Regions from separate parts of the uncultured Comamonas sp. genome, predicted to be linked through region 1. Evidence: riboswitches for the same ligand, from Rfam matches in the RefSeq annotation. Region 1 holds a riboswitch; the other holds the start of a gene.
The links. A riboswitch is a leader RNA that binds a small molecule or an ion and turns the genes downstream of it on or off. The one in region 1 is predicted to bind thiamine pyrophosphate.
Positions count from the first base shown of each region.

Region 2: linked by a shared signal. The riboswitch ahead of ACHWUQ_RS22440 (long-chain fatty acid--CoA ligase) and the one ahead of thiC (phosphomethylpyrimidine synthase ThiC) in region 1 are both predicted to bind thiamine pyrophosphate.

Region 1 is NZ_CAXYJV010000038.1:82,100-87,586, reverse strand. It holds gene ACHWUQ_RS13975 (ABC transporter substrate-binding protein) at 1-57, shown strand, start outside; gene ACHWUQ_RS13970 (branched-chain amino acid ABC transporter permease) at 191-1,075, shown strand; gene ACHWUQ_RS13965 (branched-chain amino acid ABC transporter permease) at 1,085-2,068, shown strand; gene ACHWUQ_RS13960 (ABC transporter substrate-binding protein) at 2,144-3,367, opposite strand; TPP riboswitch at 3,555-3,676, shown strand; gene thiC (phosphomethylpyrimidine synthase ThiC) at 3,975-5,487, shown strand, end outside.
Region 2 is NZ_CAXYJV010000050.1:331,402-336,888, reverse strand. It holds gene ACHWUQ_RS22455 (ABC transporter permease) at 1-943, opposite strand, end outside; gene ACHWUQ_RS22450 (ABC transporter substrate-binding protein) at 1,062-2,624, opposite strand; gene ACHWUQ_RS22445 (class II aldolase/adducin family protein) at 2,744-3,556, opposite strand; TPP riboswitch at 3,932-4,023, shown strand; gene ACHWUQ_RS22440 (long-chain fatty acid--CoA ligase) at 4,089-5,171, shown strand; gene ACHWUQ_RS22435 (acyl-CoA reductase) at 5,168-5,487, shown strand, end outside.

The DNA of each region.
Region 1 (5,487 bases):
CCTGCAGACCAGGTCTGGACGACCAAGGCCGAATCCAAGTGCGCGCTCTGGAAGTAAGCACCGCTCACACGTAACCTGCGTCCTTGCCGCCTGCTGCAGCACCCGTCCATCGCTGATGGGCCGGGTGCCAAAAGCAGCATTGGCATGGCGCCAGGCGTGTTGTGTTCATTCACCGACTCGTGAGCCTTTCATGGAAATCTTTGGTATCTCATTACCGGCCTTGATGAGCCAGCTGCTGCTGGGTCTGGTCAATGGCTCGTTCTATGCCATTCTCAGTCTGGGATTGGCCGTGATCTTCGGCCTGCTCAACGTGATCAATTTCGCCCACGGCGCTTTGTTCATGCTGGGGGCCATGTTCACCTGGATGGCGGCCTCCTACTTCCAGATCAACTACTGGGTGATGCTGCTGCTGTCACCGATTCTGGTGGGCATCATCGGGGTGCTGATAGAGCGCTTCCTGCTGCGCCATATCTACAAGCTCGACCACCTCTACGGCCTGCTGCTGACCCTGGGCCTGTCGTTGCTGATCGAAGGTGTGTTCCGCTCGATCTATGGTGTCTCCGGCCTGGGTTACGACACGCCAGAGCTGCTCGAAGGCGCCACCAATGTCGGCGTGATGCTGCTGCCCAACTACCGCATGTGGGTCGTCGCGGCCTCGCTGGTCGTCTGCTTTGCCACCTGGTTCGTGATCGAGAAGACCCGCCTGGGTGCCTACCTGCGCGCCGGCACCGAGAACCCCCGTCTGGTCGAGGCCTTCGGTGTCAACGTGCCGCTGATGATCATGCTGACCTATGCCTTTGGCGTGGGCCTGGCCGCCTTCGCCGGCGTGCTGGCCGCTCCGGTCTACCAGGTCACGCCGCTGATGGGACAGAACCTGATCATCACTGTGTTCGCGGTGGTCGTGATCGGTGGCATGGGCTCCATCATGGGCGCCATCATCACCGGTCTGGCACTGGGCGTGATCGAAGGGCTGACCAAGGTCTTCTACCCGGAGGCCTCGGCCACCGTCGTGTTTGTGATCATGGTCATCGTGCTGCTGGTACGCCCGGCTGGCCTGTTTGGCAAAGCGAAGTGAGGTGAGGGGATGAATTCCAAGAAGTTTGCCAAACTGGGATACGGCTTGCTGCTGCTCGGCCTGATTGCGGCGCCGTTCATGGGGGCCTACCCGGTGTTCGTGATGAAGCTGATGTGCTTTGCACTGTTTGCCTGCGCCTTCAATCTGCTGCTGGGCTACACCGGTCTGCTGTCCTTTGGCCATGCCGCCTTCTTTGGTGGCGCGGCCTATGTCACCGGCCATGCGATCAAGGTCTGGCACCTGACGCCGGAGCTGGGCATATTGTTCGGTGTGGTGTTCGGCGCATTGCTGGGCGTGGTGTTCGGCTGGCTGGCCATTCGCCGCCAGGGGATTTATTTCTCGATGATCACGTTGGCGCTCGCGCAGATGCTGTTCTTCGCCTGCCTGCAAATGCCCTTTACCGGTGGTGAGGACGGCCTGCAGGCGGTACCGCGCGGCAAGCTGTTTGGCCTGCTGAGCCTGGAGAGCGACTGGACGATGTACTACGTGGCGCTGGTCATCGTGGTGCTGGCCTTCCTGCTGATCATGCGCACGGTGCATTCGCCTTTCGGCCAGGTGCTCAAGGCCCTGAAAGAAAACGAGCCACGTGCCATCTCGCTGGGCTACGACGTCAACCGCTTCAAGCTGCTGGCCTTCGTCATCTCGGCCGCGCTGGCGGGCCTGGCGGGCTCGCTCAAGACGGTGGTGCTGGGCTTCGCCACGTTGACGGACGTGCACTGGACGGCATCCGGCCAGGTCATCCTGATGACCTTGGTGGGCGGCCTGGGCCTGCTGTCCGGCCCGATCGTCGGCTCGGCGGTGATCGTCGCGCTGGAGAACAAGATCGGCGATATCGGCACCTGGCTGTCGCGCTTGACGGGCGTCGAATGGTTCAACACCTTGGGTGAGTCGGTGACGATCGTGACCGGGCTGATTTTTGTGATCTGTGTGCTGGCATTCCGCCGCGGCATCATGGGCGAGTTGATCGCCTTCATGGACCGCAAGAAGAAATAGCGGAGGGTCGCAGACCCGTCCAAGTCAAAGGCCTGCATTGCGCAGGCCTTTGTTTTTGGGCAGCAGCGGGAGGATTTACTTCCAGAGCTTGCAGGTGCTTTCGGCCTTGGTGGTCCAGACCTCATCGGGGCTGAGCGTCTTGAGCACCTTGAAATAATCCCAGGCGCCTTTGGATTCGGCCGGGGTCTTTACCTGCATCAGGTACATCTCATGCGCATACCGGCCATCGGGGCGGACAACGCCCTTGGCATAAAAGTCGGACAGTGGCTCGGCCTTCAGCGCAGCCATCACCTTGTCCGAATCGGTCGACTTGATGCGGTCCGCTGTCTTCAGGTAAGTCATCATCGCCGAGTAATCGGCCGCCTGCAGCGAGGTCGGCATCTTCTTGAATTTCTCGAAGAAGCGGTCCGAGAACTTGCGGCTCTCGGGGTTCAAATCCCAATGCCAGCTGTCGGTGAACATCAGGCCTTCGGTCTGCTTGAGCCCCAGGCTGTGGATGTCCGAGCTGAACAGCAGCAGGCCAGCCAGTTTCATGGTCTTGGTGACACCAAACTCGCGCGCAGCCTTGATGGTGTTGATGGTGTCGCCGCCCGCGTTGGCCATGGCCAGAATCTGCGCCTTGGAGTTCTGCGCCTGCAGCAGGAAGGATGAGAAATCCGAGGCATTGATCGGGTGGCGCACGGCGCCCACCACGCGCCCGCCGGCGGCCTTGATGACCTTGGTGGTATCGGCCTCCAGCGCATGGCCAAAGGCGTAGTCGGCCGTCAGAAAGAACCAGTCCTTGTCGCCCAGGCCCACGATCGCGCCGCCCGTGCCCTTGGCCAGTGCCACGGTGTCGTAGGCGTAGTGCACGGTGTAGGGGCTGCACTGGTCGTTGGTCAGCGCCGAGGTGCCCGAGCCGTTCACGATGATGAGGCGCTTTTTCTCCTCGGCCACCTTGGCCATCGCCAGGCCGGTGCTGGAGGTGGTGCCGCCCACCAGCATCTGCATATCGCGCTGGTCGAACCACTCGCGGGCCTTCGATGCGGCCAGGTCGGCCTTGTTCTGGTGGTCGGCCACCATCAGCTCCACCGGCTTGCCCAGCAGCTTGCCGCCAAAGTCGTCAATCGCCATCTGCAAGGCCAGGGCCCCGCCCTTGCCATCGACATCGGCGTAGACGCTGGACATGTCGGTGATGAAGCCGATCCGGACCTTGTCTTGCGCCAGCGCGCCTTGGCTGAGCAGGGCCAGCACGCAGCCAGCGGCAGCGGCCGCAATCGCTCGTCGCCGGTGCGGCCGGGCAGAACGCAAAGAGGGCATTGCAGGAACTTGCATCGGGAGGTCTCCTTGTTCAAATGGACAGGCGTACAGCGTGACGGCCAGGTGCGGCGCACCGGTGGGCGGCTGCGCCCCGATGGTTGCAGGCTGCTTCGCGCGCGCCTACTGGGGTAAGCACCAGAGCGCGGCAAAAACGCGTCTGCAGGCGCGGCACGAACCGGCTATACTGCTCGCAGCTCCGGGGTGTGCGAAAGCGCTGAGATGCGAAAGGCAGTTGCAAGACTGCTGATTAGCGAACCCGACGAACTTGATCCGGTTCATGCCGGCGGAAGAAGAGCGGGACCCTGAAAGCACAGCGGTGGAAGGCAGGCAGCGTTGCATGGCACGCGCTTGCAGCCCTCCGCTACGCACACCCCAGGCGCCTCGCGCACTGGGGTTTTGTCTTTTTTGGGGACGGCACCTGTCAGCGCGCAACAGGTGCCGCCATGGCCACCCCACAGCGGCCCTGGCGCAACGCACAGCACGGCCGGGCCGGGGTGCAGTCGATGGGCGTGTTGCGGCCAGGCAGCCATGCCTGGCGTGTTGCAACAGAGCAGGGCCGGCACGTCCCGGAGCGTTCGATGAAATCAACCGCTTTGAGGAGACTGCCATGAACGCCCCTGAGTCCCTGTTCATCCCCGCCACCGGTGATGCCCCCGATGCCGCCCGCTTTAGCGAACTGCTGGCCCGATCGCGCCAGCCTTTTCCTGCGTCGACCAAATCCTACCTGCCCGGTGCCATCCACCCGCAGCTGCAAGTGCCGGTGCGCGATATTGCACTGACCAACGGGGAGCGGGTCAGCGTCTACGACACCTCCGGACCCTACACCGACCCGGCCGTGGCCATCGATGTGCGCCAGGGCCTGCCCGCGCTGCGCGCCGAATGGATTGCCGCGCGCGCTGACAGCGAATACTACGTGGGGCGCCCGCGTGTGGCCCTCGACGATGGCGGCAAGCGCGGCGAAGAAGACCTGCGCGTGGCCCAACTGCGTGCCGAGGCCGCCGCACTGCAGCGCCAGCCGCGCCGCGCCAAGAGCGGCGCCAACGTGACCCAGATGCACTATGCACGTAAGGGCATCATCACCCCCGAGATGGAATACGTCGCGCTGCGCGAGAACGGCCGCCGCGAATGGATGGCCGAGTACCAGCGCGATGCCGCGCGCGAGGCCCGCCTGGCGGGCAACAGCCTGGGCGCGGCGATCCCCAAGATCATCACGCCGGAATTTGTGCGCGACGAGGTGGCGCGGGGCCGGGCCATCATCCCGGCCAACATCAACCACCCCGAGATCGAGCCGATGGCCATTGGCCGCAACTTCAAGGTCAAGATCAATGCCAACATCGGCAACTCGGCGGTGACCTCCAGCATCGAGGAAGAGGTCGAGAAACTGGTCTGGGCCATCCGCTGGGGGGCCGACAATGTGATGGACCTGTCCACCGGCAAAAACATTCACACCACGCGCGACTGGATCGTGCGCAATTCGCCAGTGCCCATTGGCACCGTGCCGATCTACCAGGCGCTGGAGAAGGTAGGCGGCATTGCCGAGGACCTGACCTGGGAGATCTTCCGCGACACGCTGGTGGAGCAGGCCGAGCAGGGCGTGGACTATTTCACGATCCACGCCGGCGTGCGCCTGGCCTATATCCACCTCACGGCCCAGCGCCGCACCGGCATTGTCTCGCGCGGCGGCTCCATCATGGCCAAGTGGTGCATGGCCCACCACCGCGAGAGCTTCCTCTACGAACATTTCGAAGAAATCTGCGACATCATGAAGCAGTACGACGTGAGCTTCTCGCTGGGCGACGGCCTGCGCCCGGGCTGCGCCTCGGACGCCAATGACGAAGCGCAGTTTGCCGAGCTGGCGACGCTGGGCGAGCTGACCCAGCTGGCCTGGAAGCACGATGTGCAGACCATGATCGAAGGCCCGGGCCATGTGCCGATGCACATGATCCAGGCGAACATGACCGAGCAGCTCAAGCACTGCCATGAGGCACCGTTCTACACCCTGGGCCCGCTGACCATCGACATTGCGCCGGGCTACGACCATATCGCCAGTGCCATTGGTGCAGCGATGATCGGCTGGTTTGGCACCGCCATGCTCTGCTATGTGACGCCGAAGGAGCACC
Region 2 (5,487 bases), on a different contig from region 1:
TGTAGACAAAATCAGTGATCAGGTTGAACAGCACCGCTACGGCGGCTGCGACCAGGAAGCAGCCCAGCAGCAGGTTGTAGTCGCGCTGCAGCAGGGCATCGAACATCAGGCGGCCAATGCCGGGCCAGGCAAACACGGTCTCGGTCAGCACCGCCCCGCCAATGAGGCCGCCAGCCTGGATGCCCGCCAGGGTGACGATGGGCAGCAGGGCATTGCGCAGAATGTGCTGGCGCTGGATGCGGCCCATGCGCACGCCCTTGGCGCGGGCGGTTTTGACAAAGTCCATCTGCGCGACTTCGAGCATCGAGGCACGGGTCATGCGGGCATAGACCGCCATATAAAACAGCGCCAACGTGAGCGAGGGCAGCACCAGGTGCTGGGCAATATCCCAGGCGCGGGCCAGGCCGGTGGCATCGCTGCCGACGGTGAAGTAGCCAAAACCGGGCAGCCAGCTCAGTTGCACCGAAAACACCAGCACCGCCATCATCGCCAGCCAGTACAGCGGCGTGGCATAGAACACCAGCGCCACAAAGGTGATGGCGCTGTCCACCCATTTGCCGGCATGGCGGCTGGCCGTGGCGCCCAAGGCCACGCCAAAGATCAGCGACATCACAAAGGCACTGCCGGTGAGCAGCAAGGTGGCGGGCAGGCGCTCGGCAATCAGCTCCAGCACCGGGCGCTGCTGCCGGTAAGAGAAGCCCAGGTCCAGCTGCGTGATGTGGCCCAGGTAGTTGGCCAGTTGGGTGGTGACGGGCTTGTCCAGGCCAAACTGCTCGCGCAGCTGGGCGACGAACTGCGGGTCCGAGGCGCCGGCTTCACCGGCGATCACCGCGACCGGGTCGCCGGGCGCAGCCCGTATCAGCATGAAGTTGACGGTGGCTATGCACATGAGTACCAGCAGACCCTGGAGCACCCGGACGGACATGTAGCGGAGGCGGTTCATAGCGGGGAGACCTTGGAGCGAGACAAAAGCGTAGCCATCCCGCACGCGCCAGTGGCGCTGGCAGCGTGCAGAGTTCAGCAAGAAGAGATGCGCTGTGGCCGGGGGCCACAACCGGTGCTTAGCCTATCGAGGCTCGGCTCAGGCTGTCATTCAGCCCCACGCCGGAGCTGATCGGGTTCTTGATCTTGGTGCGGTAGAGCGTGGGGAAGTTGATCTCATGCAACCAGGCCACCGGCACCTCCTCGGTCAGGATCTTCTGCACCTCGGCATAAGCCTTGGCGCGGTCGGCATCGGTCAGCGCCTTGGCGCCGGCGTCAAACAGCGCATCCACCTTGGGGTTGACATAGCCTTCGATGTTGTTGAACGGCGAGCCCTTGGCGATCGTGTGGCTGGTGTAGGTACGGGCCACGCCCAGCGCCGGATCGGGGTACTGGTAGACATAGATGATGGCCATGTCGAAATCCCATTCGGCGGTGCGCTGGTTCCAGCCGGCCACATCGGTGCCGGTGGTCTCCACCTTGATGCCGGCCTGGATCAGGTTCTGGCGGATCATCTCGGCCAGGCGCTGCCAGGATTCGCCATAGGGCAGCGGCAGCAGGCGCACGGTCTCGCCCTTATAGCCGGCTTCCTTGAGCAAGGCCTTGGCCTTGTTCAGGTCACGCGGGTACTTGGTGACGTCGTCGGAGGCGAACTTCACATGCTGGTTGAAGGGGCCGGCCGCCGTCTTGGCAAAGCCCTGCCAGGCAACCTTGACCATGGCCTCGCGGTCCATCGCATACATGACGGCCTGGCGGAACTTGGGGTTGTCAAAGGGCGCCTTGCGGTTGTTCAGCACCAGCCAGGAATGGGGCGAGTAGAACTCCCAGCCCTTGGTGGTGACGGCAGCTCCAGGCAGCTTGGCCAGGCGCGCTACATCAAAGAACTCGACCGCGCCCCCTGGCACCACATCGACCTTGCCCGATTCAAACGCCGCAGCGCGCGAGGCTGCATCGGGAATGATGTGGAAGTAGAGGTTCTCCACCATCGGCTCGCCCTTGGTGTGGTAGAGCTCATTGGCCACCAGCTGGATGTAGGAGCCCCGCACCCATTCCTTGTATTTGAAGGGACCCGTGCCGATGGGCTTGGCATTGGCCGGGTTGGTAGCGTAGTCGGTGTTGTCGTAGATGTGCTTGGGGATCATCGGCATCGAGCCGGTGTCGAACAGGCTGATGAAGGGGCCAAACGGGTACTTGAGCTTGAACTCCACCGTCTGCGCATCGATGGCGCGCACGCTCTCCAGCGGCTCCAGCGATGCGCGCAGGCGGGCATGGGTCTTGCGTAGAAACTTGTCGACCGAGAACACCACGTCATCGGCCGAGAAGGGCTTGCCGTCGTGCCACTTGACGCCGGACTTGAGCTTGAAGGTATAGGTCAGGCCGTCGTCGGAGCGGCTCCAGGCCGTCGCCAGCAGGCCATGGGGCTCCAGCTTGTCGTCGTAGCGCAGCAGGCCCTCGTAGATATAGCCGGATACCAGCTGGGTCGGGCCGTTTTGCACGATGCCCAGCATCAGGCCCGAGGGCTCGGGCTGCACCATCACGTTGATCGTTCCCTTGGTCTGCTGTGCCAGGGCCGCCATGGGCACGCCCGCGATGCTGAGGCCGGCTCCTGCCAGGCTGTAGGAGATGAGTTCACGCCGATTGATCATGGTTGCTTCCTGTCTTGGTATCGAGGGGGCCTGGCCCGTTGGGGTTGCGGCGGAGGGGCCGCGAAGGCGGCGGCATGCAAGGGTCGGGGGCGTCAGTCGCAGGTCCGTCGCGCTGGTCAGTCGCGGTATTGGCTGCGGCCGGGCGGCTGCAAAAAGCCCAGCAGGCCCTGCCATTCGCGCTCATGCGGGTCGGCGCGCTTGGGCTGGCCGGGCATCACATCGGTGTCGCCGCTTTCGTACTGGCGCGCGGTCAGCTCGCACACCTCGGGCGGCACGGGGTTGATGGCCTGGCCGCTGGACTGGATGGCCAGCTGCACACGGCAGGCGCGGTCCAGGTTCAGCATCAGGATGAAGGCCTCGGCGACGCTGTTGCCCAAGGTGAGCAGGCCGTGGTTGCGCAGCACCATCGCCTTGGCCGTGCTGCCCAGGTCGGCGACCAGGCGCTCGCGCTCATGCAGATCCAGCGCGATGCCCTCAAAGGTGTGGTAGACGACGCGGTTGTAGAACTGCAGTGCCCACTGGTTGCTGGGCTGCAGGCCGCATTGCAGCGAGGAGACGGCCACGCCCGCTTCGGTGTGCGAGTGCACGACGCAGGCGGCGTCGTGCCGCGCGGCATGCACGGCGCTGTGGATCACAAAGCCGGCCGGGTTCACTTGGTAGGGCGTGTCTTCCACGATGCGGCCCTCGGCGTCGATCTTGACCAGCGAGCTGGCCGTGATGTCCTTGAACAGGGTGCCAAAGGGGTTGATGAGGAACTGGTCAGTACGGCCCGGCACCCGCGCCGAGATGTGCGTGTAGATGCTGTCGTCCATCCCGAAATGGGCCATCAGGCGGTAGGCGGCGGCCAGGTCTTCGCGAACCCGCTGTTCGCTCTCGGTATGCGATTTGTCGTAGCCGGATTGGACGTCGGCATCAGCCATTGCAAGCATTGTTGTCCTCGTTGAATTTATGTCGTCTAGCGACAGTCGTCTGTCGACAGGACATAAGTTAACAGACTGAATCGCAGAAGAAAAGGGTGCCGGACTAGGTGATTTCCAGCATGGCTGCTTTGATCTGCCGCAAAAAATTTGCAAGGCACCACAATGGGTTACGTGGATACCGCGCCGCCTGGATATGGTGCAGGAATCGGCAGGAAATGCCTTGGCCTGGTGCATGTACGACTGGTGGAAGGACGCGCATGCACCATCGCGGTGGCCCTGGTGCTTTCCCTGACGTGGGGTTGGCGGAGGTCCTGGGATTGACCGTGGCGCAGACCCTGGCTTGAAGCCTGCTCGGCCTCGCGCCGGTGGTGCTCGGTTAAGATGGCGCCTGCTCCGGGGTGCACGCCAGTGCTGAGATCTACACCCGAGAACTTGAACCGGGTCATTCCGGCGGAAGAAGAGCCAGTTCCCTGCCATGGGGCGCCTTGCGCGCATGGGGGGAGCCTTCGGAGCATGACGTCACCGCTCTTGAAGGAATTCCATGGACAAGGCCGATACGCTGGTCGCAGACCTGCTTGCATTCATCGCAATGGATGGCTGCACCGATGACCAGTTTGACCAGCTCGCGCTGCGTCTTTTTGCCTACCAATACGCATCGAATACGCCGTTCCGCAGCTTTTGCCAGCGCCGTGGCGCCAGCCCGCGCACGGTCAAGACCTGGAGCGACATCCCGGCCGTGCCCATCGATGCTTTCAAGGCGCTGGAGCTGCGCAGCGAGCCGCGGTCGCAGGCCGAACGCGTCTTCATGACCAGCGGCACCACCGGCCGCGCCGCGCGGGGCCGGCATTTCCATCCGGCGTTGCAGGTGTATGACCTGTCGATGCAGCAGCACTTCGCCACCCGCTTCATGCAGGGCACGGCGCGCATGCCGATGGGCATCCTGTTCCCCGATGAAGTGGCCATGCCCAACTCCTCGCTGGCGCATTACCTGGCGCTGGCCAAGTCGAGCTTTGGTACGCCGGAGAGCCGCTATTTTCTGGGGCCGGAGGGCCTGGATATGGACGGGCTCTGCGCCGTGCTGGAAGCGGCCGAGCGCACCGGCCAGCCCTATGCGCTGCTGGGCGCGAGCTTCAGCCTCGTGCATGTGATGGATGCGCTGCGCGCCCAGGGCCGCCGCTTTCAGCTGCCGGCGGGCAGCCGCATTTTGGACACCGGCGGCTACAAGGGCCAGTCGCGCGATCTGCCGTTGGCCGATTTTTATGCCGGCCTGACCGAACTGCTGGGCGTGCCGCCCGAGCTCTGCATCAACATGTATGGCATGACCGAGCTGAGCACCCAGTTCTACGACAACGGCAATGCCCGCTTGCCCTCGGTCAAATCCGGACCGCACTGGATTCGCTCGCGCCTGGTCGAGCCCGTCAGCGGCCGCAGTGTGGCGCCGGGCGAGCGCGGCATCCTGGTGCACTGCGACCTGGCCAACTACAACGCGGTCAGCACCATCCTGACCGAGGATGTGGGCCAGTGGGCCGAGGGCGGCTTTTTGCTGCTGGGCCGGGCCGAAGGGGCCGCTGCCAAGGGCTGCTCGCTGGCGGTTGATGAGTTTGTGCAAGCGGCGCGCGCATGATGCAGGCACAAGCGCCTGAGCGCATGGCCGAGCGCCTACGGGCCGGCTACCTGCCTGGCCTGGATGACAACCAGCTGCGCTGGCAGGTGCTGGTGTTTGAGCGTGCAGGCAAGCGGCTGGAGGTCGAGGTGCCGGTGCTCAGCAGCGCGCAGATGCAGGCGCTGACCGCGCGGGTGCGTGCGGCCGGGCAGCGCCAGCTGCAGCCCATGCCGCTGGCCGAGATCGTGGCTGCCATTGACCGCGCCATTGCCCGCCTCCTGGACCCGGCCGACCCCTACCGCCGCCAGATCGATGCCTGCCTGCCGCTGGTCTGCGG